Regions from separate parts of the Clostridium lapidicellarium genome, predicted to be linked through region 3. Evidence: riboswitches for the same ligand, from Rfam matches in the RefSeq annotation. Region 3 holds a riboswitch; each other region holds the start of a gene.
The links. A riboswitch is a leader RNA that binds a small molecule or an ion and turns the genes downstream of it on or off. The one in region 3 is predicted to bind glycine.

Region 1 (10,717 bases), on a different contig from region 3:
AATCTGCTGCTACAGTGCAGGTATGTCCTACCTTGGGGACATATCTGGCTGCTGGACTCGAACAGGAATATGGGGTGGCTGAAGTCAAGTCGCCGCCTCCATATGGGATAACTGGAACTGATATGTGGTTTAGGGAGCTTGGAAAAGCTGTCGGCAGGGAAAGTGAAGTGGAGGAACTCATAAAATCGGAGAAGCACAGGATTGCCCCAAAGCTTGAAAGGCTCAGGGAAAAACTCGAGGGCAAAAGAGTGTATGTAACTGCTGGGGCAGCCCATGGTCACAGTCTCATAGCTCTTTTAAGAGATCTTCACATGGAAGTGGTGGGGGCAGCCATATTTCACCACGATCCGTGTTATGACGACAGAAATCCCGAAAGTGACAGCTTGGGACATGTAGTGAGAAATTATGGCGACATTGAAAATTATGATGTGTGCAACAAGCAGCCCTTTGAACTGGTAAATATACTCAATAGGTTGAAACCCGACCTGCTGGTAGCCAGACACGGTGGGATGTCTTCCTGGGGACCAAAGCTTGGAATACCTACATTTTTAATGGGGGATGAGCAGTTTGGACTTGGATACGGGGGACTTATAAATTATGGCAATAAAATAATTGATGTTCTTGCCACTAAAGAATTTGTAAAAAATATTGCCTGTCACTGTGAGCTTCCCTATACCGATTGGTGGTTGAAGCAGGATCCCTGTACTTTTCTAGGAGGTGGATGTAATGGCAAAAACGACTGATATAGTTGAGCAGCCCAGGCATTATTGTGCATTGGGAGCGGAACAGTCTGTATTGGCCATCAAAAAAGCTATTCCAATAATACACTCCGGTCCTGGCTGCGGAATCAAGCTTTATGACGGACTGAGTGTCGCCTCGGGATACCAGGGTATAGGATATTCAGGCGGGAGCTCTGTTCCCTGTACAAATACAACTGAAAGGGAAGTTGTATTTGGGGGAGAAAAAAGATTGAGACAGGTTATAGATGGAGCTTTGAAAGTTTTAAAAGCTGATCTGTTAGTGGTTTTGACAGGGTGCACTGCGGACATAATAGGGGATGATGTGGAAGAAATAGTAAGTGAATATAGAGATAGGGGTATTCCGATAGTCTGCGCCGAGACAGGTGGATTCAGGGGGAGTAATTTTAAAGGGCACGAGATGGTGGTTGAAGCCATCATAGATCAATTTATAGGGGAAAAGAGAGTAAAAGTGAAGAGAGGTCTTGTAAATGTTTGGTCTGTGCTTCCCTATCAAGATTCCTTCTGGACCGGCAATTTGCTGGGAATAAAAAAGCTGCTTCAGGGAATAGGCCTTAAAGTAAATATACTTTTTGGTACGGAGTCGAAAGGGGTGAATGAGTGGAAGACAATTCCCGACGCCCAGTTTAATCTGGTGCTTTCACCCTGGGTGGGGCTGAATATTGCAAAGCATCTGGAAAAGAAGTATGGGACTCCATACCTGCACTATCCAATACTGCCAATAGGGGCAAAGGAAACCGGCAAATTTTTGAGAACTGTTGCAGAATTTGCACAACTGGACAGGAAAAGAGTTGAAGAATTTATAGAAAAGGAGGAAAAGAGATTTTATTATTATATTGAGAGGTCCTTGGACTTTTTCATAGAATTTAGATATGATATGGCAGATAGGTTTTTTAATATAACGGATTCTTTTTATGCGCTGGGAATAAGCAAATTTCTGGTGAATGAACTTGGAATTGTCCCGGGACAGCAGTATATAACGGATGACACTCCTGAAAAATATAGACATGGCATAAAACAGGAATTTGTCCACCTGTCGGATACTTTTTCTTCAAAGGTTATATTTGAAATAGACGGAGGTAAAATTCATGAAAGCCTGAGAAAATATCCCCTTGAAAATTACAGGCCTCTTATATTGGGAAGTTCCTGGGACAGGGATATAGCTTCTGAGCTGAATGGATTTTGGATAAATATATCTATTCCAGTTCTGCACAGGCTGGTGCTGAACAGGAGTTACGTCGGATACAGCGGCGGATTGACCCTGATGGAGGATATATACAGCAGTATATTGAATACCTATAAATAATATACTCAATTGGAAATATTTTATTGAAATAATTTGCTTTAGGATGTATTATTAATGTAGTAGTATAAAAGTTGGTTTGGATGATTGTGGCGTGAGATAACAACGTATGTTAACCGAAGGAGCAATGATATATTTTCACAACTATATCAGAAACTTTCAGGTATAATATAACGTCATGGGACAAAGCTCTGGAAAATCTGCATTTTAAAGCAGTACCGAAGGTGAAAGATGTTTTGCATCGAAACTCTCAGGTAAATGAACAGGGACATGTGAACAGTTTGTTTTCATGTCTTTTTTGCTATCTAAAAATATGATCAGGAGGGTTTGCTGTGGAGAAATTAAAGAAAACTGCACTGTTTGATTCCTATAAAAAATATGGTGCAAAGATGATAGATTTTGCAGGATGGTCTATGCCGGTACAATTTGAGGGCATAATACCCGAACACAATGCGGTCAGGGAAAAAGCTGGTTTATTTGATGTTTCGCATATGGGTGAAGCTGATATAAGGGGAAAAGATGCCCTGAAATTTGTACAGAATTTGATTACAAATGATGCATCTGTGCTTGAGGACAATCAGGTGATGTACAGCCCCATGTGTTATCAAAATGGCGGAGTTGTAGATGATATTATAGTATACAGATTTGATGGAGGACATTTCTTCTTGGTCATAAATGCTGCAAACATTGAAAAGGATATCAACTGGATGCTTGAAAATTGTGATGGTTTTGATGTGAAAATTGCAAATATATCTTCTTCCATTATACAGCTGGCACTTCAGGGACCTGAAGCCCAAAACATACTTCAAAAACTCACCGATGTGAATTTGGAGGAAATTAAGTTTTTCTTTTGCAGGAGGGATGTATCGGTCTGCGGGAGAAAATGCATGATATCCAGAACAGGATATACGGGAGAAGATGGGTTTGAAATTTATTCCAGTACTGAAAATGCAGAATATCTGTGGAACAATATACTTGAAGCCGGAAGGAAAGAGGGCATAAAACCAGTGGGACTAGGTGCAAGAGATACACTGAGGTTTGAAGTGAATCTCCCTCTCTATGGCAATGAACTTTCTGAATTCATTACTCCTCTTGAAGCCGGACTGGGATTTTTTGTAAAACTGGACAAAAAAGATTTCATAGGGAAGATTTCCCTTTTAAAGCAGAAAAAAGAGGGGCTTAAAAGGAAGATAATTGGATTTGAAATGATAGACAGGGGTATTCCAAGAAAGGGATATGAGGTCTTTAAAGAAGATAGGAAGATAGGTGAAGTGACTACGGGATACAGATCCCCGTCACTAAAGAAGAATTTGGGACTTGCTCTTGTAAACTCGAGTTATTCCAGACTTGGAACTGAGATTTTTGTAAAAATAAGAGGCAGGTTTCTTAAAGCGGAAGTTGTAAATAAAAGATTTTATAAAAAAAATTATAAAAAATGATGGGGAGGAAGTTGTAGATGAAAACTTTAGAGGGAGCATTTTATACGAAGGATCACGAATGGATAAAGGCAGATGATGGGAATAAAGCTTATGTGGGCATAACTGATTTTGCCCAGGATTCTTTAGGCGATATTGTATTTGTTGATTTGCCCGAGGTGGATTCAGAATTTGAGAAGGGTGAAGTCTTTGGAGCGGTGGAATCTGTAAAAGCAGCTTCAGATCTGTATATGCCTGTATCGGGCAGGGTGATTAAAGTAAATGAGGGACTTGTGGATAATCCTGAATATGTAAACCAGGATCCCTATGAAAACTGGATAATTTGCATTGAAATGTCAGATAATTCACAACTTAGCGAACTCTTGGATTCAAAAAATTATAAAAATTTATGTGATGGAGAGTGATATTATGCATCCTTATTTGCCGCTGACGGATGAAGACAGACAAATTATGTTGAAAAAAATAGGAATAAATAAAATAGATGACTTATTTTCTGACATACCTGAGAGCATACGTCTGAAAAGAAAATTGGATATTAATGATGGAATGTCCGAACTTGAAGTGAAGTCCTATATTGACGATATTGCGAAATTGAATAGGAGCTGTAGTGAATTAACCTGTTTTCTAGGTGCAGGAGCTTATGATCATTATATACCTTCCATAGTGAGACACATAATATCGAGATCTGAATTTTATACTGCATATACTCCTTATCAGGCTGAGATAAGCCAGGGTACCCTACAGAGTATATTTGAATATCAGACTGTTATGGCTGATTTGACAGGGATGGATGTTTCCAATGCATCCATGTATGATGGAGCCACGGCCTGTGTTGAAGCTGCACAGATGGCTGCAAATATCGTGAGACGAAAAAAGATAATTGTATCTAAGACCGTTAATCCGGAAGCCAGAAAAGTGCTTGAGACCTATTTGAGATTTAAAGATTTGGAGCTTGTGGAAATAGACGAAACATGTGGAGTTACAGATATAGACAGACTTAAGGCCGAGCTGGATGGAGATACTGCGGCAGTTATAGTCCAGACACCAAATTTTTTTGGAATAATAGAGGAACTTGAAGATATGGAAAAGTATATCCATAAGAACAGATCACTTTTGATAGTATATTGCAGTCCCATTTCCCTCGGTATACTGAAAAATCCCGGCGAGTGCGGTGCAGATATAGCTGTGGGTGAAGGGCAGCCCCTTGGAAGCAGGATGAATTATGGCGGACCATATTTTGGATTTTTAACTGCAAGAAAGAAATATCTCAGGAAAATTCCCGGCAGAATTGTAGGAGAAACAACGGACAGGGAAGGTAAAAGAGGTTTTGTGCTTACACTTCAGGCAAGAGAACAGCATATAAGAAGAGAAAAAGCCTCTTCGAATATATGTTCTAATGAAGCTTTAAACGCACTGGCTGCCCTGATATATTTGGTTACACTTGGCAAAGAAGGAATCAGGGAGGTTGCCTGCCAGAATATACAGAAAGTTCATTATGCCTTTAAAAAACTTACTGAAAGCGGAAAGTATAAACCGGTGTTCAACAGGCCGTTTTTTAACGAATTTCTGATCCGATCTGAAGTTCCAGTGAGAAAAGTGAATGAGAAGCTGCTTCAGCACAATATATTGGGGGGATATGAAGTGGGAGAAAATTCCATGATATTGTGTGTTACTGAAAAGAGGACAAAATCCGAAATAGATAAATTGGTTTCTGTATTGGAGGCGATGTAGTATGATTGGTGAATACAACAAACTTATTTTTGAACTTTCTAAAAAGGGAAGGAGAGCTTATTCTCTTCCGCAGTGTGATGTACCTGAGGAGGATATTTCCAAGCTTGTTCCTGAAAAGTTCATAGAAAAAGAAGAGCTGAAGCTTCCTGAAGTGAGCGAAGTGGATGTTGTGAGACATTTTATACGGCTTTCAAATAAAAATTTTGGTGTGGATACCGGATTTTATCCTCTTGGCTCCTGTACCATGAAATACAACCCCAAGATCAATGAAGATATGGCAAATTTGGATGGATTTACCGGACTTCATCCCTATCAGCCCGAGAAAACGGTCCAGGGCGCTTTGAGGCTCATGTATGAGTTGAGTGGAAAACTTTCCGAGATAATGGGATTTGATTCCGTATCGCTGCAGCCTGCGGCAGGAGCCCACGGTGAAATTTCGGGACTTATGATAATAAAGGCCTATCATGAAAAAAGGGGGGATTTTAAGAGAAAGAAAATAATTGTACCTGGTTCGGCCCATGGAACCAATCCTGCTTCGGCTGCCTGTGCAGGCTTTGATGTAGTGGAAGTCAAGTCTGATGAAGATGGAACGGTTGATATTGAATCTTTAAAGTCCCTGTTAGATGACGAAGTGGCGGGACTCATGCTTACAAACCCGAATACACTGGGCATATTTGAAAAAAATATTTCGAAAATAGCAAAGTTTGTTCACGGTGCCGGGGGACTTCTCTATTATGACGGTGCAAATATGAATGCCAATATGGGGAAAACGAGGCCCGGTGACATGGGATTTGACGTATGTCATATAAATCTGCACAAGACATTTTCAACACCTCACGGCGGGGGAGGACCAGGAAGTGGTCCTATAGGGACTAAAAAAGAGCTTTCACAGTTTTTACCTGTTCCCATCGTGTCCAAAAAAAATGAAAGGTATCACCTCGATTATGACAGGCCTTATTCCATAGGAAAAGTCAGGAACTTTTATGGAAACTTTGGTGTGATGGTGCGGGCTTTTTCCTATATATTGAGCATGGGTGCCGAAGGTCTTAGGGAAGTCAGTGAAAATGCAGTTTTAAATGCAAATTATATAAAGGAAAGTCTTAAAGATTATTACAATGTGCCTGTAGAGGGTGCCTGCAAGCATGAATGTGTACTTGGAGGGCTGAAAAATAATAAAAATGGTGTTACCACCCTTGATGTTGCCAAACGCCTTATAGATTACGGCTATCATCCACCGACAATATATTTTCCGCTTATTATAAAAGAAGCCATGATGATAGAACCTACAGAAAATGAAAAGTTAGAAACTCTGGATGAATTTGTGGAAAATATGATAAAAATCGCAGAGGAGGCGGAGAAAAATCCGGATATAGTCAGATCCGCTCCAAATACAACTTATATTAAGAGGCTGGATGAGGTTAAAGCCGCGAGGAAACCTGTGGTAAAATGGAGTAAGTAGAAGAGGGGTGCAATTATGATTGAAATTGGTAACTTTGATTTTAATAAACTTTCCATGTTTAAAGATATGGATGAATCTACTTTGAAGCTCTTAAAACAAAAGTCCTTTAAAGAATATGTCCCTAAAGGCAAGATACTGTTTTATGAAAGGGACAGGGTTGATAGAATTTACTTTATTCTGAATGGAAAGATGACCATGTACAGGATGTCGGAAGAAGGGCAGAAAAGAATTATCTATATCTTGAACGACGGGGAATTTATAAATGAAGTTACTTTTGAAAATCTACCTGTATCCATAAGCTGCCAGGCTTTTGAAGACAGCTGCATTCTGTATTTCTTAAAGAAGGATTTGATGGAAATAATGTCCGGGGATTTTGATCTCACATGTGTGATTATGAATTCCATGGCCAAAAAAATAAGAAGACTTTACAGGCAGCTAAAAAATACAGTGCCTCTGAGAATGGATAAAAAGCTGGCAGCCAAACTCTGGAAATTATCCAGGGATTATGGCGTGAAAACTGAAGAGGGAACACTTATTGATTTGAATATGAGTATAACTTATCTGGCGGATATGCTTGGAAGTACCAGGGAAACTGTTTCAAGGTGCATGAACGGTTTCAAAAAAAAGGGAATGATCATATTTCAAAATAGGAAGATAATAGTCGTAGACCCAAAAGTACTGTCACTGTATTTCAGGGGAATCTGATGGGACAAAGACGCGGCTGCGGTAAAATAAAAAAACTGTGTTTACATAATTTGTGTAAACACAGTTTTTTTATTGCAGCGTGATCTATGTCACATTATATTTTTCGTATTTGTGATATGTTAAATATATAGCAATCTTTGTTTGAATATTTTATTTCAAGGAGGAAAAAAAGAATGGGATTTTTAATTGATACTGAAGAATTCAATAATTTCCTCGAAAAACTGAGCAGGCATTATAGGATATATGCCCCGGTGAATTTAAAAGGCAAGGGGAGATTTTCTGATACGGACTCGGTGAGATATATGCAGGTCAATACCATTGAGGAGATAGAGTTCAATAAAAAATCAAATTTTTCACCCAGGGAAGTACTTCTCCCAATTACCCAGACGTTGTTTTATTTTACTGAAAATTCTGTAAAAGAACCCGAAGTGGACAGCAAAAAGATACTGCTGTTTTTAAGAAGCTGTGATGTTAATGCCATAAAAAGAATTGATGAAATTTATCTGAGAAATGGACCCGAAGATATTTACTATGGGAAGCTGAGGGATAAGGTCAAATTTGTACTTATGGAATGTGAACACAGTTTTGAGAATTGTTTTTGCTGCAGCATGGGGTGTAACACTACCCTGGATTATGATTTATTTGTGAGATATAAGGATAAAAAGGTTTTTGTGGAATGCAGGGACAGAAGTTTTGAACCGTTTTTTAAAAATGAAGGGCAGTGCGATGTAAAACCACATTTTGTAAAATCAAATGATATAAAAGTAAGGATTCCTGAAAATATAGATGAAAATATTTTCAATAATTTTATGTGGGATGAGTATTCTGCGAGATGTATTGCCTGTGGAAGGTGCAATGTGGTATGCGGAACTTGTACGTGCTTTTCCATGCAGGATATTTTCTACCGGGACAATGAAAACGCAGGTGAAAGAAGAAGAGTCTGGTCTTCCTGCATGGTGGACGGATATACGGATATAGCAGGGGGACATAGTTTTAGAAAAAGCAATGGAGAGAGAATGAGGTTTAAAGTTATGCACAAGATCTATGATTTTAGAAAGAAATTTGGATACAATATGTGCGTTGGTTGTGGAAGATGTGACGATGTATGTCCTGAATATATATCCTTTTCAAATTGTGTGAATAAATTGAATAACGCAGCCAGGGAGGTGAAATAGATGGGGAATATATATCTGCCGAAAGAAAGCAAAATATTGGATGTAAAAAAGCATACTGATATAGATTATACTTTTAGAATGGAGTTCTCAGGAAGAGTTAAACCAGGGCAATTTTTTGAGATCTCCATACCCAAGTGCGGTGAGGCGCCCATATCCGTTTGTGAAATCGGCAAGGGCTATGTGGATTTGACTATAAGACGTGTAGGAAGGGTTACAGATGTGGTTCACAGTTTATGTAAAGGAGACAGGCTTTTTATGAGAGGTCCATATGGTAACGGTTTTGATGTGGATTTATATAAAGATAAAGAACTTGTTGTAGCTGCAGGGGGAACAGGTACGGCACCTGTGAAAAGCATAATAGACTATTTTTCAGATAATAGGGATGAAATTGCAGATTTCCATGTACTTATGGGTTTCAAATCGCCGGAGGATATTTTGTTTAAAGACAGCATAAAAAAGTGGAGCAGAAATGTCGATGTAATTTTAACGGTGGATAGGGCAGATGAAAATTACCATGGGAATGTGGGGCTTATTACCAAATATATCAAGAATATTCCAATCAAAAATCTGAATCAGGCACAGGCCATTGTAGTTGGTCCCCCGATGATGATGAAATTTACAATAGATGAATTCTTAAAAAGGGGAATTAGTGAAGAAAACATTTGGGTTTCCTATGAGAGAAAAATGTGCTGCGGTTTAGGCAAATGCGGTCACTGCAGGATGAATGACACCTATATATGTCTGGAAGGCCCGGTATTTAACTATGTTAAGGCCAAACATATGGTGGATTAGAAGAGGAGGGTTGTTTATGGATATTGATGTAAAAGCCCTGAAAAAAAACGCATTCAGGGTGACTAAGGAAAGAGGCAAAACGGCTATAAGGATAAGAGTGCCGGGAGGGCATATGAAAGCAAAATATTTTACCCTGCTTCAAAAAATTTCAGAAGAATATGGGAATGGAACAATTCACATTACAACCAGGCAGGGATTTGAAATACCGGGCATTGATATGAAAAATATAGCATTGATAAATGAACTCATACAGCCTGTTATTGAAGGACTTGAAATAAACCAGAAAAATGTAAACGGAGGATATCCGGCTTCAGGTGCAAGAAATGTCTGCGCCTGTATAGGCAGCAGGGTATGCCCTTTTGCAAACTATGACACTACTGCTTTTGCAAAAAGAATAGAAAAAGCCATATTTCCCAACGACTATCACGTGAAGATTGCACTCACAGGGTGTCCCAATGATTGTATAAAGGCCAGGATGCATGACTTTGGGATCGTAGGGATGACGGAGCCGCAGTATGACAGCTGCAGGTGTATAGGCTGCAAGTCCTGTGTCAATAACTGTAAACTCAGATCTGCAGATGCTCTCAGCTTTGAAAATTTTAAAGTTGTGAGAGATGGCAGCAAGTGTATAGGCTGCGGGGAATGTGTGGGCAAGTGCCCGGCAGGTGCATGGACAAGGAACGGTAAAAAATACTACAAGCTGATTATAATGGGAAGAACCGGTAAAAAGGATCCCAGAATTGGGCGTGAGTTCATCAAGTGGATAGACAATGAAGACAGCATTATAAGAATAATTTTAAATACCTATGACTATATAGAAAACTATATGGATAAAAATGCTCCCGGCGGAAAAGAACATGTGGGGTATATTGTGGACAGAACCGGATATCAGGAATTTAAGAGATGGGCTTTAAAAGGGGTAAGACTTAATCCAGAAGCCGAAGTTAAAGAACATATCAACTGGTGAAAAACTTTATACGGCATATTAAAAAGGAGTGATAAAAAATATGGAAAATTTGAACTTGAAGGGGAATTCAAGGCAGGGGCTTGCAGGGGCAACGTTGGGTTTTTTTGTGGGGTTTGCAGCAGTGGCTCTTTATGGGGCGACGGCTTCTGTATTCAAACACAGTTTTCTAGATCTGAACCCCATTTTGCTGGCATTACTTGTTGCCATACCGAATTTGTCAGGATCGCTTCTCAGAATACCTTTTGCAGCCTGGGTGGATGTAAATGGGGGTAAAAAACCATTTATAGTGCTGCTCCTGCTTTCGATAGTTGGCATGACCGGCCTGTATGTGATTATGGCTTTTTTCAAACAGGATCTGGGCGGGTGTTATTCCCAGCTTTTGATCTTTGGC
Region 2 (10,717 bases), on a different contig from region 3:
TTTGCTTATAAACCCCGGAAATATACCTCCCTTCCCCTCTACCTTAACTCTCGGTTCAATAACATCTTTTACAGGTATGATTCTGGTTTCATCGCCCGGTCTGGCAATATCGACTTTCACCTGTTCAATTCTATCGTCACCGCCAATCTTCTTCAGCAATTCATCTTTGTTAACATAGAGAATTCCATTTACGATCTTTGTTTCATCAGCAAATTGAATATCCCTGATATGAATTTTTCCAATTTCCAGTCGCAATATATTCACCTCCAAATTTATTAAAACCAGGAATTTAAATTCCTAATTTTTACAGTTTAACATAGCAGGACTTGATAAATTCTTCGACATCATCTAGAGATTTTATTTTATCCGCAGTAATCGTACTAGCTTTTTCACCTTTATTGTAAATTATCATGGTAGGCAGTCCTAAAACTTTCTGCCCTATCGCAAGCCTCCTGGCCTTACTTATATTGAGGCTCGAAAATTTAATCTTGTCGCCATATTTATCTTCCAGGCCATGTACTCCAGGCATAAGCTGCTTGCACATTTCACATTTGTCTCCCCAGAAGTCCACAAATACCGGCTTATCAGTATAATTCAGAACCTCCTCGTCAAAATTCTGTTTTGTCAATTCAAGCATTGTAAATTCCTCCTATTCCAATTTTTTTATTTTTCTTCTATATAACTTTCTGCAGTAGTTGCTGCTATAGCACCATCTGCTGCTGCAGTTACAACCTGTCTCAGAGATTTTTCCCTCACATCGCCTGCGGCAAATACTCCGGAAATGTTTGTTTTCATATCTTCATCCGTTATTATATAGTTTCTATCATCCATAGTTAACTTTCCCTTGAAAAGCTGTGATATGGGCTCATATCCCACAAACACAAAACATCCATCTACCTTCAACTTCCTGTTTTCACCTGTAATTTTATTCTTTAAGATCAATCCCTCGAGTATTTCGTCCCCTACAGCCCCTACTACAATAGAATTCCATATAAACTTTATTTTGGGATTGTTAAAGGCCCTTTCCTGCAGTGATTTTGTTGCCCTCAAGGCATCTCTCCTGTGTATAACCGTAACACTGCTAGCAAATTTTGTAAGATAAATTGCTTCGGTGATAGCTGAATCTCCACCGCCTACTACCGCTACATCCAGGTCTGTAAAGAAATCGGCGTCGCAAGTTGCACAGTAGGAAATTCCTCTTCCTCTCAATTTCCTTTCATTATTGAAGCCTGAAAGTCTTGGATTTGCACCTGTGGCAATTATTATTGTCCTGGCCCTATAGGTTTCCTTCTTGCTCTTCAATACCTTGATTGCACCATCAATATCCAAATCTACTATCTCATCTTTTGCAAACTTCACTCCAAAGTCCAAAGCCTGCTTTTTCATTCTCTCGCTTAAACTGGCTCCCGTACAATTTTCAATGGAACCCGGATAATTATCAAGTTCATCCGTGGTAGTTATCTGCCCACCATATTTCGCCCTCTCTATCAACAAAGTATCCATCTTGGATCTTGCTGCATAGAGACCTGCCGACAGACCAGCTGGCCCTCCGCCAATTATTATACAATCGTATAAATGTTCCATACTCATACCTCCTAATATTGTTAAAATATAAACAGTTCTTTATATTCATGTCCCTGCTCACACATAAATTATCAAAGATTATATCTGATCAAATCATAATCTACTACTGAAAAGTCATCCAGCACTTTTTTACTCCAATGTGAAACACCATAATCCCTTAAAAATTTTTGAGTAGTATGAATTCCCATCTCTATATAATTTAAAGACTCCACATCTACAGTATTCTCAGTTGTTTTAGATATTATGACAGTCCTATACGGGACCTCATTGGGCTTCACACCACTTACAAGTGGATGAGTAAGCAGCCTGTGATTTTTATGTATGTAATCTCTAGCTTTTTTTAATACATCCATGGCACTGCCGTCTATGAAATCAATTTCATATCTGTCTGACAGCTTTTCCCTGCATGTTGGATTATTAGTAATTACCATTATGGGTTCTACCATATCATTTTTTCCTTTCAAATTTTTCCTGTTAAACATAAAATAAGGACACGATAAAAGAATTCTCTTTTACCCTGTCCTTTTTACCTGAGAGATTTACTCCTTCGGTGACAAAAACTTTCCAGAGTTTTGTCCTTTTTCGGTCCTTTGACCTGAGAGATTCATATTATCTAAGAGAAATAACACTTACCCCTTCGGCTATCCATTCAAGGATGCTGTAGAACAAAAGTCTGCAGCTAAGTGGTTTTCAAAATTAATTTTCCACTTAATCTCCCGAAAAATTCATCCAAAATTTATAATATTAACTTTTCTACTTTTATTATATATTACATCAGAACACTTTTCCACATTTCTCAACGACATTCCATATTTCATTTTTTGATACATCCCATAAAATTATCATATTAATTTTTATCTTCTATAATATTTCCTTCAATAGATATTACAACTTCCCTATAGGGAACCATCATTCCAGAATTCAGCATTGAATTTTTAACCGCATTTACAATTCCGCCACAGCAGGGTACCTCCATCCTCACTACAGTTATGCTTTTCAAATTATTGTTTTTTATGATATCGGTAAACTTCTCCTCATAATAATCTATATCATCCAGCTTTGGACATCCTATTAAAACAATATGACCCTTTATAAAATCTCTGTGGAAATTTCCATAAGCATAAGACGTACAATCTGCCGCTATTAAAAGTTCTGCATTTTTCAAATAGGGAGCCCTGGGATTTACAAGCTTCAGCTGAACCGGCCATTGTCCGAGTTCCGATACATTTCCTTTATAATTTCTGCTTTCCCTCTCAATTATATCTATTGCACCTCTAGGACACTCCGGAAGGCAGTCTCCAAGGCCATCACAGTATTCATCACCTTTAAGCCGTGCTTTACCACCCACCAATTCTATGGCACCTTCATGACAGGCATTTACACACAAACCGCATCCATCACATTTTTCTCTATCTATATTGACGATCTTTCTCTTCATCATAAATTCCTCCCTTGTTTTTATGCCTATATTATAATAAAATAAAATCATACAATCCGTATCCTATGTTACTGTAAAATAATATTTTTATATATCAAAGCGGAGGAAAATATGAAAAATATATATGACGTATTGAGCAACTGCATATTGATGAAAAACTTTTCAGAAAACGATATTGAAAAATTGCTTGCAAAGATAGAATATACTCCCAGAAAATATTCAAAGGGAGAGGTAATAGCAATTGAAGAATCGGATTGTTCAAAAATAGGAATAGTCATAGACGGAAATGTAGAGGTACAGAAGACATTTTCTTCGGGGAAAGTCATAACTTTAGGTATCTTAAGGGAAAGCGATATATTCGGGGAAGTTATAATATTCTCCAACAGAAATACCTATCCGGCCACTATAACTGCATCGAGCAGTACTTCTGTAATGTTTATATCCAAAGAAGACATATTAAAACTATGTAATATTTTCCCCATGTTTTTAAAAAACTTTATGTCTCTTTTATCCGATAAAATACTCATGTTGAATAAAAAGCTCAAAAATATATCCTATGAAACCATACGTCAGAAAATTTCTTCTTACATATTGGAAGAATACCATCAGCAGAAAAATTTAAAAATATATTTAAACTGTACCAGAAAGGAAATGGCGGATCAGCTGGGAATTCCAAGGCCGTCTCTTTCAAGAGAGCTCATAAACATGAAAAAAGACAATCTAATAGATTTTAACAAAAACCTCATATTTATAAAAGATATAGACTCTCTGGAAGACCTGCTTCTTTGAAGTAAAAAAAGGGAAACGAAAATCGTCTCCCTTCTACTTACTACTTAGCATATTCCTCTTCCACATCCACCACATAATAACAATAATATAATTATTATTATTATTGCACTGCTTCCGCTTCTACCACCACTACAACATCTGTGTGACATATAAAGACCCCCCCTTATTATCTTTAAATTATATTATATAATTTTTAAGTTACCTTAATTTTTTATCTTCTGTTTCTTTATTTCAAAAACCAAGGTATAATTCAGCAGTTTTTATCTAGCATTTTCTTCCAACATCGCCGCAATCAATACCACAACACAATATTAGAATTATTATTATAACCAGTATCTCTTTTCCGCTTCCTCGTCTACCACAACTTCTACGTGACATAAAGATCCCTCCTTATCATCTTTAATAAATTATATTATTAGGTACTCTTTTTTTTCATCATGTGTTCTATACTTTTATAATATTAATTACAATGACAAATGTGACTTTTATTTTCTAAAATAATTAAAAAATACTTCCATTTGTGCTATTGTATAACTATAAACAACATTATTACTAAAATTGGGGGAACCATTTATGGAAGAAATGAAAATTGAAAACAAAATACAACAGGCATTCAATACCTTAATGCCCTACATGCAGTATTTTTTCGACGATGAAATCGCCTTCACTATGTCAACTACCACCCATTTCATTAAAGTCGTAAACAGCGAAAATATAAAAATGAATGCAAAAGCAGGCGATCCGCTGAGGCCGAAGGGAGCCGCCTATGAATGCATAAAAGCGAGAAAAGTATATTCTTCTATAATTCCAAAAGAAACTTTTGGAGTTGAAATAAAAGCCATAGGAATACCAGTAAAAGAGGAAAATAAAATAATAGGAAGTATAGTTCTCGTAAAAAGCCTGAAGAGACATTATGAATTCAATGAAGCATCTAAAATTCTGTCAGAATCCATAGAAAATATCTCACATGCTTCGAATATGCTGTCTTCCGGAATAGAAAACACTGTCAAATCCAGTAAAAAAATATTAGATGAGGTAAAATATGCTTTGAGTAAATCGGAAAATACAGATGAAGTCTTGAATTTTATAAAAAATATAGCTTCTGAAACCAATTTACTCGGTTTAAACGCAGCTATAGAAGCTTCCAGGGCAGGAGAACAGGGAAAAGGATTTTCAGTCGTTGCAAAGGAAATAAGAAAATTATCCAACTCAAGCAGTAACTCCATAAATGAAATAAACTCAACTTTAACTGAAATAAAAAAATCCGTGAGCAATACTTCTCAGGGAATTTCATCCGCAGTAGATAATTTTAAAAACCAATTATCTGAAATACAGAATCTAGATGCTTCAATACAAAATTTAAGTACATTAACAGACAAGCTAAGGAAATTATCGGAATAAATTTCAATATAAAGTACAGAGTCCAATAATTATTTAGGATTAAATATTTTACTCTGTACTTTTTGATTTAGAAAGCTCTAAAGATTTTTTTTCAAGTTAAAATCCGGGAATATGTCGCCTATTTTTTCCCCTACATTGTTTAGATTTTGTCGATTTCTATATTTACCAAGTGATTTGCTTTCAGTCTGATCCAATACATTCAGATCTTCCAGACATTTAACAACGGTTGGCCATAACGCCCTGTCAACATTACCATCTTCTATCTTGATTGCCATTCCCAAACCACTGCCTCTGACTCCGACACAGTATACACCTTCTGCGCCATATTTCCCGATAAGCTTACCATGGGTATTTTTTATGAGGTCGGTGCAAAATCTGTCAGTACCTGCCACCATTTCCGGGGCATTGTTCATAGCTTTAAATATTCTGTCCGCCGCCTTATTATAATCCTGTGGCAGTCCGTTTCCGCTTGCAATCCTTGAATAACCCAGCGCCATATTATATAAGGGCATTCCAAAAACGGGCACGGTACACCCGTCTGTTCCTATAATTATATCCTTTTCCCTTATGGAGCACACTTCAGATATTATCTTTTTAATTTCCCTTTGTACGGGATGTTCCGGTGAATTATAGTCCTCCAGATCATATCCTTTTAATACACATACAGAGAGTATGCCGGCATGTTTACCCGAACAGTCAGTGTAAGTCGGATTTAACTTTGCATGATTCCACAGAAGTCTTTGGGAATATTCCCTGTTTGACGGCAATGTAGAACCACACAGAAGGTTATCAACATTAAGGCCCAATTTTTTCAATATGCCTTCTACAGTTTTTCTATGAAATTCTTCCCCTTGATGTGAACCGCACATTATAGATATTTCCTCATCCGTAAATGAAAACTTGTCTGCCGCCCCTGACAATATTATCTCCAAAGTCTGCAGCGGTTTTGCCGCAGAACGCATATAAGTTACTTTATATGAATTTCCCAAACTATATATAAGGTTTCCATTACTATTCACCACTGCTATATCAGCCCTATGGACACTTTCAATTAAAGATCCTCTTGTAACTTTCACAACTATTTCCGACATAAAAACTCCTCCATTAATTTAAGTTATACCTAAATATTCTACTTTAATTCCTCTTTTCTTTTAATTCAAAAAAAATTTCACATATTATCAAAGTTATACTTATTTCTATACTATAATAGTCAAAAATATATTATAATATACAAAAGATTAATATCAACCGGTTTTACACAATTTACAAATTAGGTTATAATGATTATGTATAAAAAAGTATTATCCTTTAATTCTAATTTTTTACTTAAATATTTCATATTCATTACAAAATACAAGAGGTGATATACATTTTGGTTAAAGATCTACTGAAAGGTTCTAAAATAACACTCACTTCCTTTAAAGATACCCACCTGCCTTCTTTAGAAAAATGGTACAATGATATATATTTTCTAAGAAATTTTGACATGATACCTGCTTTTCCAAAAAATGCGCAGGAATTAAGTTCTGCAGTAAATGATACGAGGAGATCCTCGGATAAATGCATATTTGCAATAAATTACACGGAAGATGAAAAAATAATTGGAATAACAGGTTTTGAAAATATACTGTGGAACAACGGCACTGCCACAGTATATATAGGCATTGGCGAGAAAAAGTACCGGGGCTGCGGAGTAGGAAGTGAATCCCTATATCTAACTATGGAATTTGGATTTGAGGAATTAAATCTCCACAGAATACAACTTACTGTCATATCCTACAATAAACCTGCCATAGGACTTTATGAAAAACTTGGATTTAAAAAAGAGGGAACCTACAGGCAATTTATATACAGAGACGGGATCAGATATGATATGTATCTTTACGGTATACTGAGATCCGAATGGGAAACTAATATAAAAGGAGGTACTATCAGTAAATAGTAGAATTATAATTTCTACTTATTGAACTGTAAAATTTTTATGCTTAAATTTGAACCTATTACTTTAGAGGATAAATCAATTTTTGATAAATATCTTGGCAGCTACAATTTCAGCACCAGTGAATATTCATTCACCAATCTCATAATATGGAGAAAGGCCTGTGATATCAGATACACTGTCTACCAGGATGCTCTCATTATAAAAAAAGCTGACTTCAACGGGAATTATCACTTTATGCAGCCAATAGGATACATCAGACAAAATTTAAAAGCCATAGTAGAGGAACTTGTCAAATATAAAAGAGAACACAATATGGCTTATTTATTTGAAGATGCGGAAAATACATTTTTAGAAGATTTGAAGGAAATTTATGGAAGCAGCATGGATATAAAAGAGGACATTGATAATTTTGACTACATCTACACAAGTGAAAAATTAATCTCTCTATCCGGCAAAAAACTGCATGCCAAAAAAAACCATTATAATTATTTTATAAAAAACTATGCTTACGAGGCCAAAGATTTTTTTGAACCAGGTGTTAAATCAGATATCAAGACTGCTGCTGAAAACTGGTATAGAGAAAAAAACGGGGGAAATAAATATCTGGAATATGAATTAATGGGAATCGACGAAATTACAGAAAATATGAAATTTTTGAATCTGAAAGCTATGGCAGTATATGTGGAAAGTAAAATAGTTGCTTTTACAATTGGCGAACGTATGAATGACAACACGGGAATCATACATATAGAAAAAGCTTCTTCCTCCACAAGAGGTTCATATGCTTTCGTAAACAAGACCTTCGTTGAAAATTACCTGTCTGATGTTAAATACATCAACAGGGAACAGGATTTGGGAATACCCGGTCTCAGAAAAGCCAAGAAATCCTATCATCCTGTAAAGATGGGGGAAAAATACTGTGTAGATATTCCTGATATCGCTGTTCCCGATTAAATATACATGAAACTGTGTAAAAGGACAGATTTAGGATTCAATTATTATTTGAACCCAGCTGTCCTTTGCTATTACTTACTGGCATCCTTCCATCCAGTCTACAAATTGTCTTGCGGTTCTTGCAGAGCGCCCGTTATACCAGCGTTCCCATTTGAGTGCCTCAATATGAAGCTTTTTCCTGTCGATATTTAATTTTCTTTTTCTGGCAATGCCGTCTACAATCTGCAAATAGCCCGTTTTGTCCGGGGAAGTAAACACTACGTTTATTCCAAATCTGTCTGCCAGGGAAAGCTTTTCCTGTACGCTGTCTTCCCCGTGAATTTCTTCATCAGAATCAGAATAAGATGATCCTTTTCTCTCACTAAAATATTCTTTCACAAGATGTCTTCTGTTTGAAGTGGCATATATCAATACATTTGAAGATTTATTTTCAAATCCACCCTCCAGCATTGACTTAAGTGCAGTATAACTCTCTTCATTATCCGAAAATACCAGATCATCTACAAAAATAATAAATTTTTGAGCCCTGCCCTTTAATTTTCCTATTATCTCCGGAAAATCTTCCAGATCTGCTTTGGGAAGTTCAACCATACGAAGCCCCCTGCCATAATACTTGTTGAGAATGGCTTTAACTGTAGAGGATTTGCCTGTACCCCTGTCGCCATAAATCAATACATTATTGGCAGGAAACCCATTTAAAAATTGCACCGTGTTTTTTTCAACAATCTCATGCTCCTTCTCATAGCCGACAAGATCTGAAAATTCGACAGGATCTGGATTTTCAATGCCTTTAAAATATCCACCAACTTTTCCAGTACGTTCCCAGATAAAAGCTCTGTATCTTGCAAATATACCGCATCCATAGACATTGTGGAATCTCTCGAGATCATCAATGCACTTTCCCCAATCATCACTGCAGTGAAGGACTTCTTCTATTTTTCTCATGTACTCAGGGTAATTTTTCTCTTTAAAATCATCTTTTGTCTCCCATTGAGGAAATTCTGAAATTATTTTCCCGTATACATTCCCGCTAAAATACCTTGATAACCTGTTTTTTATATCTTGGGAATTTAAACTGGAAACAATCTGAAATTTTTTCAAATCAACTGCTGCCGCCTGTTTAACAATATCAACTTTTCCCAAATGAACCTTTTTTTCAGCTTCAAGTGAAAAGGGGTTTTCACTGAAGAGTATCTTGTCGACGATGTAGTCTTTCAGCGAAAAATACCCGCTCCTCACCAGCTTAAAGAAAAAAGCATTGTACAAGTTGGCGGTAGAATCTATATTGATTTCCCCATTGTCAATATAATTCACGAGCTTTCTCAAACTGGAAATTACCTTGTCTTCAAGTAAATCTCTGTAAATGGAAATGGAATCCAAAGCTAATCTTACAGTTCCTGCATCAAGATTTTCCTCAAAATTTACATTATTTACATCTTTCATAAAATAGCCCCCAAAAATAATATTTGTAATTTATTTTAACATATCAAACATTAAAAAACATCCTTTCCGCTATAATCTTATGTTATAATAAATGTGTAAAAAATCATTAAAGATACAGAGGTCAAATTATGAGTACAAAATTAGAAACATTAGAAGATAATCTCAAATCGCTTGAAAGCGTATTGATAGCATTTTCAGGAGGTGTCGACAGCACATTTTTACTGAAAGTTGCCCATGATGTTCTCAAAGACAACGTTATTGCCGTAACTGCGTCTTCTTCCACATACCCCAAAAGGGAATTGAGGGAAGCTGAAAAATACGCAAAATCCATGGGAGTAAAACATATAATCATAGAATCAGAGGAACTTAAAATCAAGGGATACTCACAAAATCCAGTGAACAGATGTTATTATTGTAAGAAGGAATTGTATTCAAAGCTCAAAAAAGTAGCACAAAAAAATAACATAAAATACATTCTGGATGGCGCAAATTTCGACGATATAGGCGATTACAGACCTGGAATGAAAGCTGCCAGGGAACTTGGAATCATAAGTCCGCTGAAAGAAGCTGAACTTACTAAAAAGGAAATAAGGACATATTCCAGGAATATGGGTCTTCCAACTTGGAACAAACCCTCTTTTGCATGTTTGTCTTCAAGATTTCCCTATGGAAACGAAATAAACAGCAGGAAGTTAAAGATGGTAGAAGACGCTGAACAGTTTTTGCTGGATCTGGGTTTTAGACAAGTTAGAGTTAGGTACCATGGAGAAATTGCGAGAATTGAAGTTGCTCCAGAAGAAAGAAATAAATTCTTTAATTTAGCTGTAATGGACAAGGTAGGAAACAAGCTGAAAAAATTGGGATTTATTTATGTCACCTTAGATCTTCTGGGCTATAGGACAGGGAGTATGAATGCAGTACTCCAAAAAAAATATAAAATTCAAGACGCACACATCAAATAATGGAGATTTTCGGCATCAGTCGAAAATCTCCATTTGAATTTTTAAGCTTGCTATTTAAAAATCTTTATCCTATCCTCCAGGGGCATAATCTCCTTTTCCCCTGCTCCTGAAATAGGTTTTCCAAAGGGAAGCTGTGCAATCAATTCCCAATTGTCAGGTATCTTATAGGTCTTTCTCACTTCTTTATCTATAAGCGGGTTGTAA
Region 3 (10,717 bases):
CTGCAGATATGGGAAGGGAATCTTACAATATGAGACTTAGAAAAAAATGGTGGGCCAGACCTGAACTCGAAGCTAGCCCTATTGTTATAACAGAACCCCAAAAATACAGGGGAAAGTGGAAGAATGAATTCGGAAATAATAATAAAATATATTTGGAGCTGGGGTGCGGAAGGGGAAAGTTTCTATGCACTCATGCAGCTGACAATATAGATATAAATTATATAGGGATTGATTTGAAGGATGAAGTCCTGGTATATGCGTTGAGAAAAGTAAAGGAAAATGAAATGGAAAATGTGCGGATAATACCCATGAATATAATGAAAATCGAAGAAATTTTCGATAATGGGGAAATTGATAGGATATATATAAATTTTTGCAATCCCTGGCCTAAGAGAAGACAGAAAAAGAGGAGATTGACCCATACTGTATTTTTAAATAAATACAGGAATTTCTTAAAGACGGGAAGCCTGATATGGTTTAAAACGGATGACATCGATCTTTTTAAAGAATCCCAGGATTATTTTGCAGAAAGCGGTTATAAAATAGAATATTTGACTTATGATCTTCACAACAGTGATTTTCATGAAAATATAATGACAGAATATGAGGAAAAATTTGTTGGACTTGGCATAAAAATAATGTTTCTAATGGCAAGATTAGAGTAAATATGCTAGTATATAATTAAATAAACTGCGGGGGGGTAAAATTTTGATAAATAAAATGTCACTACATCATAAATTAATTGGACTGTTGATATTGCTAGTTGTAGTACCAGTAGTCATAGTATCGGTTTTTTCCTTTTCCATAGCATCTAAGATCATAAATGATAATGCAGGGGAATTGACTCGCCAGGTTGCAAATGAAAAAGTTTCCTACATAGATTTGCATAACCTTTCTTTGAAACATGATTTGGAATCGTTATCATTCAATAGAGATGTACTTTCCCAGAACAGGGAAAGTCTATTGAATGCATTGGGAAGTATAACACGAAGCAATAATGACATATTACAATCTTATCTGGGTGATGAATCAAAGCAGATGACAGTGTATCCCGAATCTGTAAAAATACCTGAAAATTTTGATCCGACATCAAGAGAATGGTACAAGAAGGCTTTGGCTTCCAATGGCGGCATATATGTCAGCGGACCATATAAAGATGCTCTTACAGGTAAAATCGTAATAACTCTTGCCAAAGCAGTACACCTTGATGACGGAAGAAAGGGTGCCGTGGCTTTTGATGTTGATTTGTCCACATTGAGGAATAGATTGACTGCCACTAAGGTGGGGAAAAGCGGGTACGCCATTTTGATTTCACGGGAAGGTACAATCATTGCAGATTCTGACAGGAGCAAGATAATGAAAAATATAAAATCAGAAATTCCTTCCGGACAGTCCGTCTTAGGTGAAAAACAGGGCAATATAAAGTACGGACGGGGAAAGGAATCGAAAATAGCTGGATTTAATAGATCGAAGGAAACAGGGTGGACAGTTGTGGCCGTCAGCCCTAAAAGCGATTATGCCCAGGCATTAAATTATAATTTGACTACAGCTGTCATTGTTTTGCTGGTTATGATAGCAGTAGCTGTTATATGCGGTATAGCTGTTGCGAAATATGCTACAGGACCTCTGGCACAGATACAACAGTTTGCCAGAAGGTTGTCTAAATGTGATTTTAGTACTCCTATAAATATGAAGAGAAGGGATGAATTTGCAGATACAGCTCTTTCCCTCAATACAGCCCAGAAGAATGTAAAGTCTCTAGTTAAAACCATAGTTGAAAATTCTGAAAATATGAGTGCTTCCAGTCAGGAGCTCTCTGCTACAGTTCAGGAAATGACATCCAAATTTCAGAATATAAATGAATCCATAAGCGACATAGTAAACGGTTCGCAGGAAACAACGGCCTCAGCCCAGGAAGTCACTGCATCAGTGGAAGAGATAGATTCGAATATAAATCAGTTATCCAATCAAGCTATGAATGTGAATGAAAATGCAAACAATTCCAAAGAAAATGCCCTTTCTGTCCAAAAAAGTGCCCAAGAGGCTATAGAAGAATGCAAATCCATTTATAAAGATGAAGAGAAGAATATACTTAAAGCCATAGAGGATGGAAAAGTAGTTTCAAAGATAAAGGAAATGGCAGATATAATAGCGAATATTGCAGAACAGACCAATCTTTTGGCGTTAAATGCGGCCATTGAAGCTGCGAGAGCAGGAGAGCATGGAAAGGGATTTGCAGTGGTTGCGGAAGAAGTTAGGAAGTTGGCCGAACAGTCTTCAGAAACTGTTTCTACTATTCAAGATGTAGTGGAAAAAGTTCAAGAAGCTTTTAAAAATCTCTCTGACGCCAGTCATCAGACTTTAAGATTTATTGATGAAAATGTGAATTTGCAGCTTGATAATTATATGAGTACAGGAGAAAGATATTACAAGGATTCCCAATTTACATCCGATTCTCTAAGTCATCTGACCTCTATGACGGAAGATATTAAAAACACAACAAATGAAGTTACTAAAGCGGTAAGCGGCATGGCCGGTATTGCACAGAAGTCTTCTGAAAGCACCAACCAAATTCAGGATATTATAAGTGATGCCGCACAGGAAATGATACAAGTTGATAAAACTGCTAGAGAGCAGTCGGATTCAGCTCAAAAGCTCAATGTAATCATTCAAAAATTTAAGATTTGACTTTAAAAAAGGGGAAAAGTTGATCATATGATCAACTTTTCCACATACAGATCTTTTTCTTTTCTTAAATCCAGGAAATTATCTTCGCTTAGGAGCAGCGGATTTGTAAGATCATTTATCTGGACTTGAATTACCTTGCATTTTTTCCCGTTGTTTAATAGCACATTTTCTCCCATGAAATAATTTATTATGTGATTTAAAAATACACTGCAGTATTTACAATCAAGTTTTTCCAAGCTCTGTTCCTGAATTATCCTCAGGGCTTCAAAAGGACCCCTTACTTTTTTATGATATTTTGAAGAGTTCACAGCATCAAATAAATCTGCAATGGCTATTATTTTAGCAAATGCATGTATTTTATCTCCAGTTATACCTAATGGATATCCAGATCCATCGATTTTCTCGTGGTGCATCAGTACCCCGTAGCCTACAGAGGGATCTAAGTATGGAATGCTTTTTATGAATTTATAACCTATAATAGGGTGATTTTTAAAAATTTTATATTCTTTTGGAGTGAGAGCACCGGTTTTGTTTATTATATCTTTGCTGATTTTGGTTTTGCCAAAGTCATGCAATATTGCTGAATAGGTCAATAAATTTAATTCTCGCTGGCTGAAATTCAACCATTTTCCCAATATGAAACTTATAGCAGATACATTTATACTGTGTCTGTATATGGTGTCATTTCCACTGCCGTAAAACACAATATTTCTGATAACTATTCCCGTGGACTTAAATTCCTCCTGTATTTTTTTTGAAAAAATCCTTATTTCATTCATTTCAGGAACTTTTAATTTAGATATGTTGTTGAATATACGTTTTAAACTTAGAGAAAATTCGTTAAAATCATTTTCTATTTTTTGTATTGTATTTGTTTTAATAATTAATGGACTATCAGAATCATTTTTTACATAAACTTCTATTTTATCCACAAGGTAATTTTGTTTCAATTTATCTATAGTAGGTTTTGTAACGATATTATTTTTTGACAATAACATTTTATCTTCAAAAATTACATCTTCTGAAGACATCATTCCAGGCTTTAGTTCGGTAACTGGAATAAGTTTCTTTTCCCATGCCATATTGTTTCACCTCATATATTGTTGATTTAGAAATATATAGTAATATAACAATTTATCGTATTAATTTTATAATTCTAAATATGTTTGAGGCCAAATTAGGCATTTTAGTTTTTAAAGCTGTGAATTGGTGCCGGAATTCTGCCGCCCCTATTTATAAAAAGTTTACTGGAAAATTTGCTTACAGGCATTATGGGAGCTTTTCCAAGGAGACCACCAAAATTTGCCTCTTCTCCTACGGATTTATTATAAACTGGTATTAACCTTGTTGCAGTTGTTTTACAGTTTATCATTCCTATGGCAGCTTCATCTGCAATTATGGCAGATATGGTTGATTCCGGTGTATTTCCCGGTATGCCTATCATGTCAAGTCCAACGGAACATACACATGTCATGGCCTCCAGCTTTTCCAAATTGAGAGAACCTGCATTTACTGCATTTATCATTCCCTCATCTTCACTTACCGGTATGAAAGCACCGCTTAGACCTCCAACTTGTGATGCAGCCATTATACCACCTTTTTTAACTGAGTCGTTTAAAAGTGCAAGTGCTGCCGTTGTACCTGGACATCCACAGCTTTCCAATCCCATTTCTTCGAGAATTCTCGCTACACTGTCTCCTACTGCAGGTGTAGGTGCCAATGACAGGTCAACTATTCCAAAGGGTACTTTCAATCTTTTTGAAGCCTCATCAGCCACTAATTGTCCCATTCTGGTTATTTTAAAAGCAGTTTTTTTTATAGTTTCAGTTACTGTGCCGAAATTTTCCCCCTTTACTTTCTCCAATGCAGATTTTACCACGCCGGGACCACTTACGCCTACATTTATTATGGTATCAGCTTCTCCAATTCCATGAAATGCCCCAGCCATAAAAGGATTGTCTTCTACAGCATTTGAAAATACCACCAATTTGGCGCATCCTATGCTGTCGTCTTCTCTGGTGAGATAAGCAGTTTTTTTCACTATCCTCCCCATATCCTTTACTGCATCCATATTTATTCCGGCTTTTGTAGTTGCAACATTCACCGAAGAGCAGACCTTATTGGTGGATGCCAGTGCTTCAGGTATGGATTCTATGAGTATTCTATCTCCCTTTGAATAACCCTTATGGACAAGTGTTGTGAATCCTCCGATAAAATCTATACCGAGGGTTTTTGTAGTTTTGTCTAGAGTCTGTGCAAATTTTACATAGTCTTTGTCGGAGGTTGATTGAGCCACAAGTGAAATGGGGGATACGGATACTCTTTTATGTATTATTGGTATTCCATATTCCGTTTCGATTTGTTCCGCAGTTTTAACCAGGTTTTCAGCACATCTGGTTATTTTGTCGTATATTTTTATTCTGGCTTTCTTCCCGTCGCTGTCTATACAATCCATGAGGGATATGCCCATTGTGATTGTCCTTATATCGAGATTTTCCTTATCTATCATATTTATTGTTTCCATTATGTTTTTGGTATTTATCATATTGTTCACACTCCAGTTTAGATTTCTTGCATAGAAGTAAATATGTCTTCTCTTTGAATCTTGATATCAACACCCATTTCTCTTGCCTTATTTTCAAGTATATTTTTTATGCTTGTAAAATCTGTTTTCATTTTGCTTAAATCTACCAGCATTATCATGGTAAAATAATTTTCTATCAGAGTTTGATTGATGTCTAGAATATTTATATTGTTTTCAAACAACACAGAAGTTATTTTGTAGATAATACCAACTTTGTCTTTTCCGATTACAGTTATGAATGCCTTCATCTGTTGAATTCATCTCCCTTCAATATTGATAATTATTTAAGAAACAAAAAAGAGATTAAATTAAATTTAATCTCTGGTAAACAAGGAATTAAAACAGCAAATAATTAGAAATTTACTATTTTGGATAAAATCCTCTGTCCTCTTTACCTGAGAGTTTCACTGTAGACAGTTTTCCCCTTCGGCGCTCTTTACGAGTCTCTCCAGAGGCTTGTCAGCTAACGGTCTATGGATATATTCCGCCAGCTTCATCCAGCCTGTTAAATTATTAAAGTGATTATAACATGTTTTTTATTATAATTCAAATTGATGTTGTGATAATTTTACCTTAAGATTAACTTTATTATAAATTGAATGTTGTGTGTATTTAGAGTAAAATAGACGTTGATATTTTAATATAAAATTATTTTGAGAATCTGGAGTTTATAATATGCTACTTACTTTTTTTACATCTTTAGAAAGCATCATTCCGATCATTGTAATGATAATGGTTGGTTATTTTATGTCACGTGCAAAGTGGATAGATGATAAATTTGGAAGTGCGATAACTAAATATTTGCTGAATATTGCACTTCCCTGTTATATGATTTGGAATCTAGTTGGCAATTTTGACCGCAGTAAGTTTTTTTCTCTGATAAGTGGAATTTTAGTTCCACTTATCTCCATGGGAAGCATGTATATACTGTCTGTTTTAATCAGCAATTTGCTCAAAGTTCCAAGGAGACATAAAGGAATCTTTAGATCTATATTTTTTTGCTCTAATACATTTTTTGTTGGACTTCCAATTAACTTGGAATTGTTTGGACAAAAAAGTGTACCCTATGTATTGATTTATTATATAGTTAATACAACATATTTTTGGACAATCGGAAATTATGAAATCAGTCGTGATGGAAATTTAGCCAAGAATGTTTCTTTTTTTTCAAAAGCGACAGCCAAAAAAATCCTAACACCTGCATTGCTGGGGTTTATGGTTGGGATTCTGCTAATCATCCTAAAAATAAATCTGCCGAATTTTGTAATGGATACTTTAAACTATCTGGGATTTCCAACGACACCTTTTGCTTTAATCTTCATTGGATTGGTACTGAGTTCGGTTAAATTTTCCGAACTGAAATTTGATAGGGAACTGTTGATTTTGCTTGCTGCCCGATTTGCTCTTTCACCTGTTTTGGTTATGCTGCTGCTTCATTTTATCCATGTACCGCCGCTGATGGGGAAAGTATTTATTATCCAATCCATTATGCCTGCAATGACCAATACAAGTATTGTAGCAAAAGGTTATGGTGCAGATTACAAATATGCCAGCATTGTGACTGTTATCACTACACTTGCTTGTATAGTTGTTATTCCAATATTCATGATATTTATATAGTTCAGATTAAGTTAAAAAAAAGATTCTTGAACCTTTGGGATCCAGGAATCTTTTGTACTGTATATTCACTTTATTTTGCTTTTTTAGCGGCATTTAATATGGCATCGAAGTTTGGCTGATTTGTAACTTCAGGTACATATTCTACATAGGTGATTTTGTTTGTGCTGTTAACTACAAAGGCAGTTCTGGCCAACAGACCTAAATCCTCCATGTATGTTCCAAAATTTTTACCAAATGTCCTATCTTTAAAATCCGATACTGTAATTACATTTTTTATTCCATTAGCTGCACACCAGCGGCTCTGGGCGAAGGGCAGATCCATGGATACTGTATATACAGTCACGCCTGGAATTTCTGATGTTTTTTCGTTAAAAGTTCTGGTCTCCAGATCACAAACCGGTGTGTCTATAGAAGGTACTGTTAAAAATATTCTAACACCGTTTGTGTCTTTTAAAGAAACTGTATCCATTGCATTGTTTATAACAGTAAAATTTGGCACAGCATCGCCAACTTTAAGAGGACTGCCAGAGAGTCTTACGCTTTTTCCCTGAAATGTTAAATTCATATATATCCCTCCAAATAAATTATATTAATTGAGAATTATTATTTATTATAATTATAATAGCATAAATGTGCAGAATATGCAAATTTACTATAATTTTATTTTGCCATTATGTAGAGTTAATGTATAATGTTTCTTGAAGTAATGCAGGTTTGATTCTAAAAGGAGGAAATTTATATGGAAGATTTGGGAGGAAAAATTGTTGTAATTACTGGTGCATCCAGAGGTATAGGGAGAAGTATTGCTGTAAATATTGCAAAATGTGGTGCCGCTGTGGTAATAAATTATAATAGAGATGAAAAAGGGGCATATAAAACTCTGGAAATGGTAAGAGAAGCTGGTTCTACTGGAATTGTAGTTCAGGGCGACGTTAGCTTGTATGAGGATGCGGAGAAAATAGTGAGAGATGCCATAGGCAAAATGGGCAAAATAGATGTACTGGTAAATAATGCAGGTATATGTCATATAGGTCTGTTTGTAGATATGCAGCAAAAACAGTGGGATTCCATAATAGATGTCAATTTTAAAGGAATGTTGAATTGTACACATTGTGTGTTAAAGCATATGATTTCAAGAAAAAGCGGATCTATAATAAATATTTCATCCATGTGGGGAAATGTCGGTGCTTCCTGTGAATCAATTTATTCTGCCACAAAAGGTGCCATAAATATTTTTACCAGATCTCTTGGAAAGGAGATGGCACCTTCTAATATCAGAGTAAATGCCGTAGCGCCAGGTGTAATAGATACACAGATGAATGCCTGTTTAAAAGCTGAAGATAGAGAAATTTTAAAAGAAGAAATTCCCATGGGCAAGTTTGGAAATAGTGATGAAGTTGCAAAAGTAGTATGTTTTTTGGCAGGAGGTTCTTCTTCTTACATGACAAGTCAGATTATAACTGTAGATGGTGGGATGTCCTAGCAAAAAACATGGTTTTCAACTGTATATTTTTTTAAAGTAAGTCTTAAATTGGACGATAACAAAATATATGACATTGAAAATTTCATTTTTCAAATGCGGAAAGGAATAGTCTAAAATATTACTATGGAAAATAGGATGATAATTATGGATAAAGTTATTGTATTGGATGATATGGCTTATATGAGATATAGAGTAAAGGAGATTCTGGAGAGAAAGGGAATTGGCGTATATGAGGCAGGCACTTCTTTTGATTTTTTTAATAAACTTCATGACAATAAAGATGAAATAAATTTAATAATATTGGAAGTTGGACTTAGCAATGAAGATGGTTTTGAAGTAATTAGAAAGATAAAAGCTAGAAATCTAAATATTCCAATAATGATACTTACAAAAATGAATACGAGAAATGCATTCATAAAATGTATAAAAGAGGGAACATCAGAATATATATTAAAACCTTTTAATAATAAAATGCTGATTGAAAGGGTTAATAAGCTTATAAAATCCAGTAAAAATAAGGATGAACAAGGTGAAATAATATATTTGAACTTCCAGCAGTATATAACAAGACAGATTGTGAAAGCTAAAGCTGAACATACGAAACTTTCAATTATAATGATCAGCTTGATAAAAAAATATTTTACGGAAATGGACGAAAAAATAGAAGTAAAAGATAATTATCTGATATTAGTGGACTCTCTCTATGAAAAATTAAGAGTTCTTTTTAAAACACCGGATTTGTTTGAAAAATATGGGTTTTCTACACTGGTAGGTGTATTACCCCGATGTCAGAGGGGAAGAGTGCGTTTTATCATGAATAAGATAAATGAAATATATAATAGAATAAGATCTGTGGATGAAAAATACAGTGAATATCACCTTGAATGCAGTTATGTGGTTTTCCCTGATGATGGAAAGGATAAACCTCAGCTGCTGGATAAACTTACATCTAATATGAAAGACAAATTAAATGGGAAATAGGTTGGCTTTTTAAAAGAATTGTTTTATTATTAAAGTAATGGATATTAAGTTTTAAGGGGAGCTGAGTATATGATATATTCACTGGTATTTGGCCTGGTAACCTTGGCTTTTGGCGTTATACCCAAAATGGTTAGACCTAAAAAAATCAATTCATGGTATGGATATCGCACTGATATTTCTATGAAAAATCAGGATACATGGAATGAAGCAAACAGATATTCTACTAATCAGTACGTGTTGGCAGGAATTATTCTTCTTATTTTAGGCGAAATAGGTCATTATTTTCTGCACGGCAAGGGTTATTTAGTACCATTGATAGGTTTTATACCTGTTCTGATGTGTACGGTATTTACTACAGAGAAACATATGAAAAAGATCTTTGATGAAAACGGTAAAAGAATTCATAGAACTAATAATCTGAAACGAAATAATGCAGATGATTGACAAGTATGTGATTTAAAAGGGGGATAATCATGGAAGTTATAGCAGTCTGGAAGGATTGCAAATATTTTGAGAATTATGATAAAACAGTGGATGCTTTTGTCATAAAATGTACTTTATATGAAACTAAGTCTAAAATAGAACCTTTTCTTACAGGTATACAGAAACATAATTTATTTATGAGTAATAAGACCAGATCCAATACCCATCCGGATTTTTATTTTTTGGTATCCAGAGATGTAAAGTATATTAAACCACTTGAATGGTTCTGCAATGTTTCCAGTTTGTTGGGTCAGAATTCACCTTATGAATTAATAGACAATCTGGAAGTGAAAAATTTGGAGGATATTAAAGGTATTCAATACTAACTAGTCTAAGCCAGTCTGTATTTTCCAGGCTGGCTTTTTTGATATTTGAATTTTACACCCTTATATAGTCAGAATGTACATAACCTGTTACAGATCCAGCCTGTACTTTGTACCAGCGCCCGTCAGTACTTAAAATCGTAACTTTACTCCCATAGGGAAGAGCTGCGAGTACACGCCCTGTCCATGGATTATTTCTTAAATTCAATACAGAAGATCTATTTTTCAAAATTACAGTACCGGTTTTGGAATTTGCCGGTACAGGTGCTGGCTGTGAAAAGCTCATATAGCTGGAATAGATATAACCGGTTTTATTTCCTGCAGTGATCTTGCACCAGCTTCCTGAACTTCCCAGAACGGTTACCTGTGTTCCGTTTGACAGGGATCCTATTATGGGGCCTTGGGGTGCTGATCTTAAATTCAAATAGGAAGAGCTGTTTTGAAGTTTGATATAACCCGTTTTCGAGTTGGAGGTTGGAGTACTGCTGTTTTCATCTGTACTTATGTAGGTGGAAGCTACATAACCATATGATGAATTCAACTTTATCTTATACC

Region 1: it holds a riboswitch for glycine, as region 3 does, so the genes downstream of both, gcvT (glycine cleavage system aminomethyltransferase GcvT) here and AB8S09_RS08300 (ACT domain-containing protein) in region 3, are expected to answer to the same signal.
Region 2: it holds a riboswitch for glycine, as region 3 does, so the genes downstream of both, AB8S09_RS09090 (GrdX family protein) here and AB8S09_RS08300 (ACT domain-containing protein) in region 3, are expected to answer to the same signal.

The regions. Positions count from the first base shown of each region.
Region 1 covers NZ_JBGFFE010000025.1:29,125-39,841, forward strand. Annotated here, with positions in the region: gene AB8S09_RS13490 (nitrogenase component 1) at 1-743, shown strand, start outside; gene AB8S09_RS13495 (nitrogenase component 1) at 727-2,064, shown strand; glycine riboswitch at 2,243-2,337, shown strand; gene gcvT (glycine cleavage system aminomethyltransferase GcvT) at 2,394-3,500, shown strand; gene gcvH (glycine cleavage system protein GcvH) at 3,518-3,901, shown strand; gene gcvPA (aminomethyl-transferring glycine dehydrogenase subunit GcvPA) at 3,906-5,228, shown strand; gene gcvPB (aminomethyl-transferring glycine dehydrogenase subunit GcvPB) at 5,233-6,687, shown strand; gene AB8S09_RS13520 (Crp/Fnr family transcriptional regulator) at 6,703-7,392, shown strand; gene asrA (anaerobic sulfite reductase subunit AsrA) at 7,566-8,567, shown strand; gene asrB (anaerobic sulfite reductase subunit AsrB) at 8,568-9,359, shown strand; gene asrC (sulfite reductase subunit C) at 9,376-10,326, shown strand; gene AB8S09_RS13540 (MFS transporter) at 10,367-10,717, shown strand, end outside.
Region 2 covers NZ_JBGFFE010000011.1:62,568-73,284, reverse strand. Annotated here, with positions in the region: gene AB8S09_RS09105 (glycine/sarcosine/betaine reductase component B subunit) at 1-255, opposite strand, end outside; gene AB8S09_RS09100 (thioredoxin family protein) at 305-637, opposite strand; gene trxB (thioredoxin-disulfide reductase) at 664-1,584, opposite strand; gene AB8S09_RS09090 (GrdX family protein) at 1,656-2,066, opposite strand; glycine riboswitch at 2,099-2,155, opposite strand; glycine riboswitch at 2,158-2,313, opposite strand; gene AB8S09_RS09085 (ATP-binding protein) at 2,432-3,022, opposite strand; gene AB8S09_RS09080 (Crp/Fnr family transcriptional regulator) at 3,134-3,811, shown strand; gene AB8S09_RS09075 (methyl-accepting chemotaxis protein) at 4,385-5,212, shown strand; gene AB8S09_RS09070 (asparaginase) at 5,290-6,303, opposite strand; gene AB8S09_RS09065 (GNAT family N-acetyltransferase) at 6,582-7,154, shown strand; gene AB8S09_RS09060 (DUF2156 domain-containing protein) at 7,194-8,108, shown strand; gene AB8S09_RS09055 (ATP-binding protein) at 8,184-9,551, opposite strand; gene larE (ATP-dependent sacrificial sulfur transferase LarE) at 9,680-10,513, shown strand; gene AB8S09_RS09045 (nitroreductase family protein) at 10,564-10,717, opposite strand, start outside.
Region 3 covers NZ_JBGFFE010000010.1:2,276-12,992, reverse strand. Annotated here, with positions in the region: gene trmB (tRNA (guanosine(46)-N7)-methyltransferase TrmB) at 30-665, shown strand; gene AB8S09_RS08315 (methyl-accepting chemotaxis protein) at 709-2,688, shown strand; gene AB8S09_RS08310 (HD-GYP domain-containing protein) at 2,712-3,770, opposite strand; gene AB8S09_RS08305 (PFL family protein) at 3,875-5,233, opposite strand; gene AB8S09_RS08300 (ACT domain-containing protein) at 5,251-5,520, opposite strand; glycine riboswitch at 5,645-5,734, opposite strand; gene AB8S09_RS08295 (AEC family transporter) at 5,948-6,892, shown strand; gene tpx (thiol peroxidase) at 6,963-7,457, opposite strand; gene ymfI (elongation factor P 5-aminopentanone reductase) at 7,632-8,375, shown strand; gene AB8S09_RS08280 (response regulator transcription factor) at 8,520-9,356, shown strand; gene AB8S09_RS08275 (SdpI family protein) at 9,426-9,800, shown strand; gene AB8S09_RS08270 (hypothetical protein) at 9,830-10,165, shown strand; gene AB8S09_RS08265 (SH3 domain-containing protein) at 10,218-10,717, opposite strand, start outside.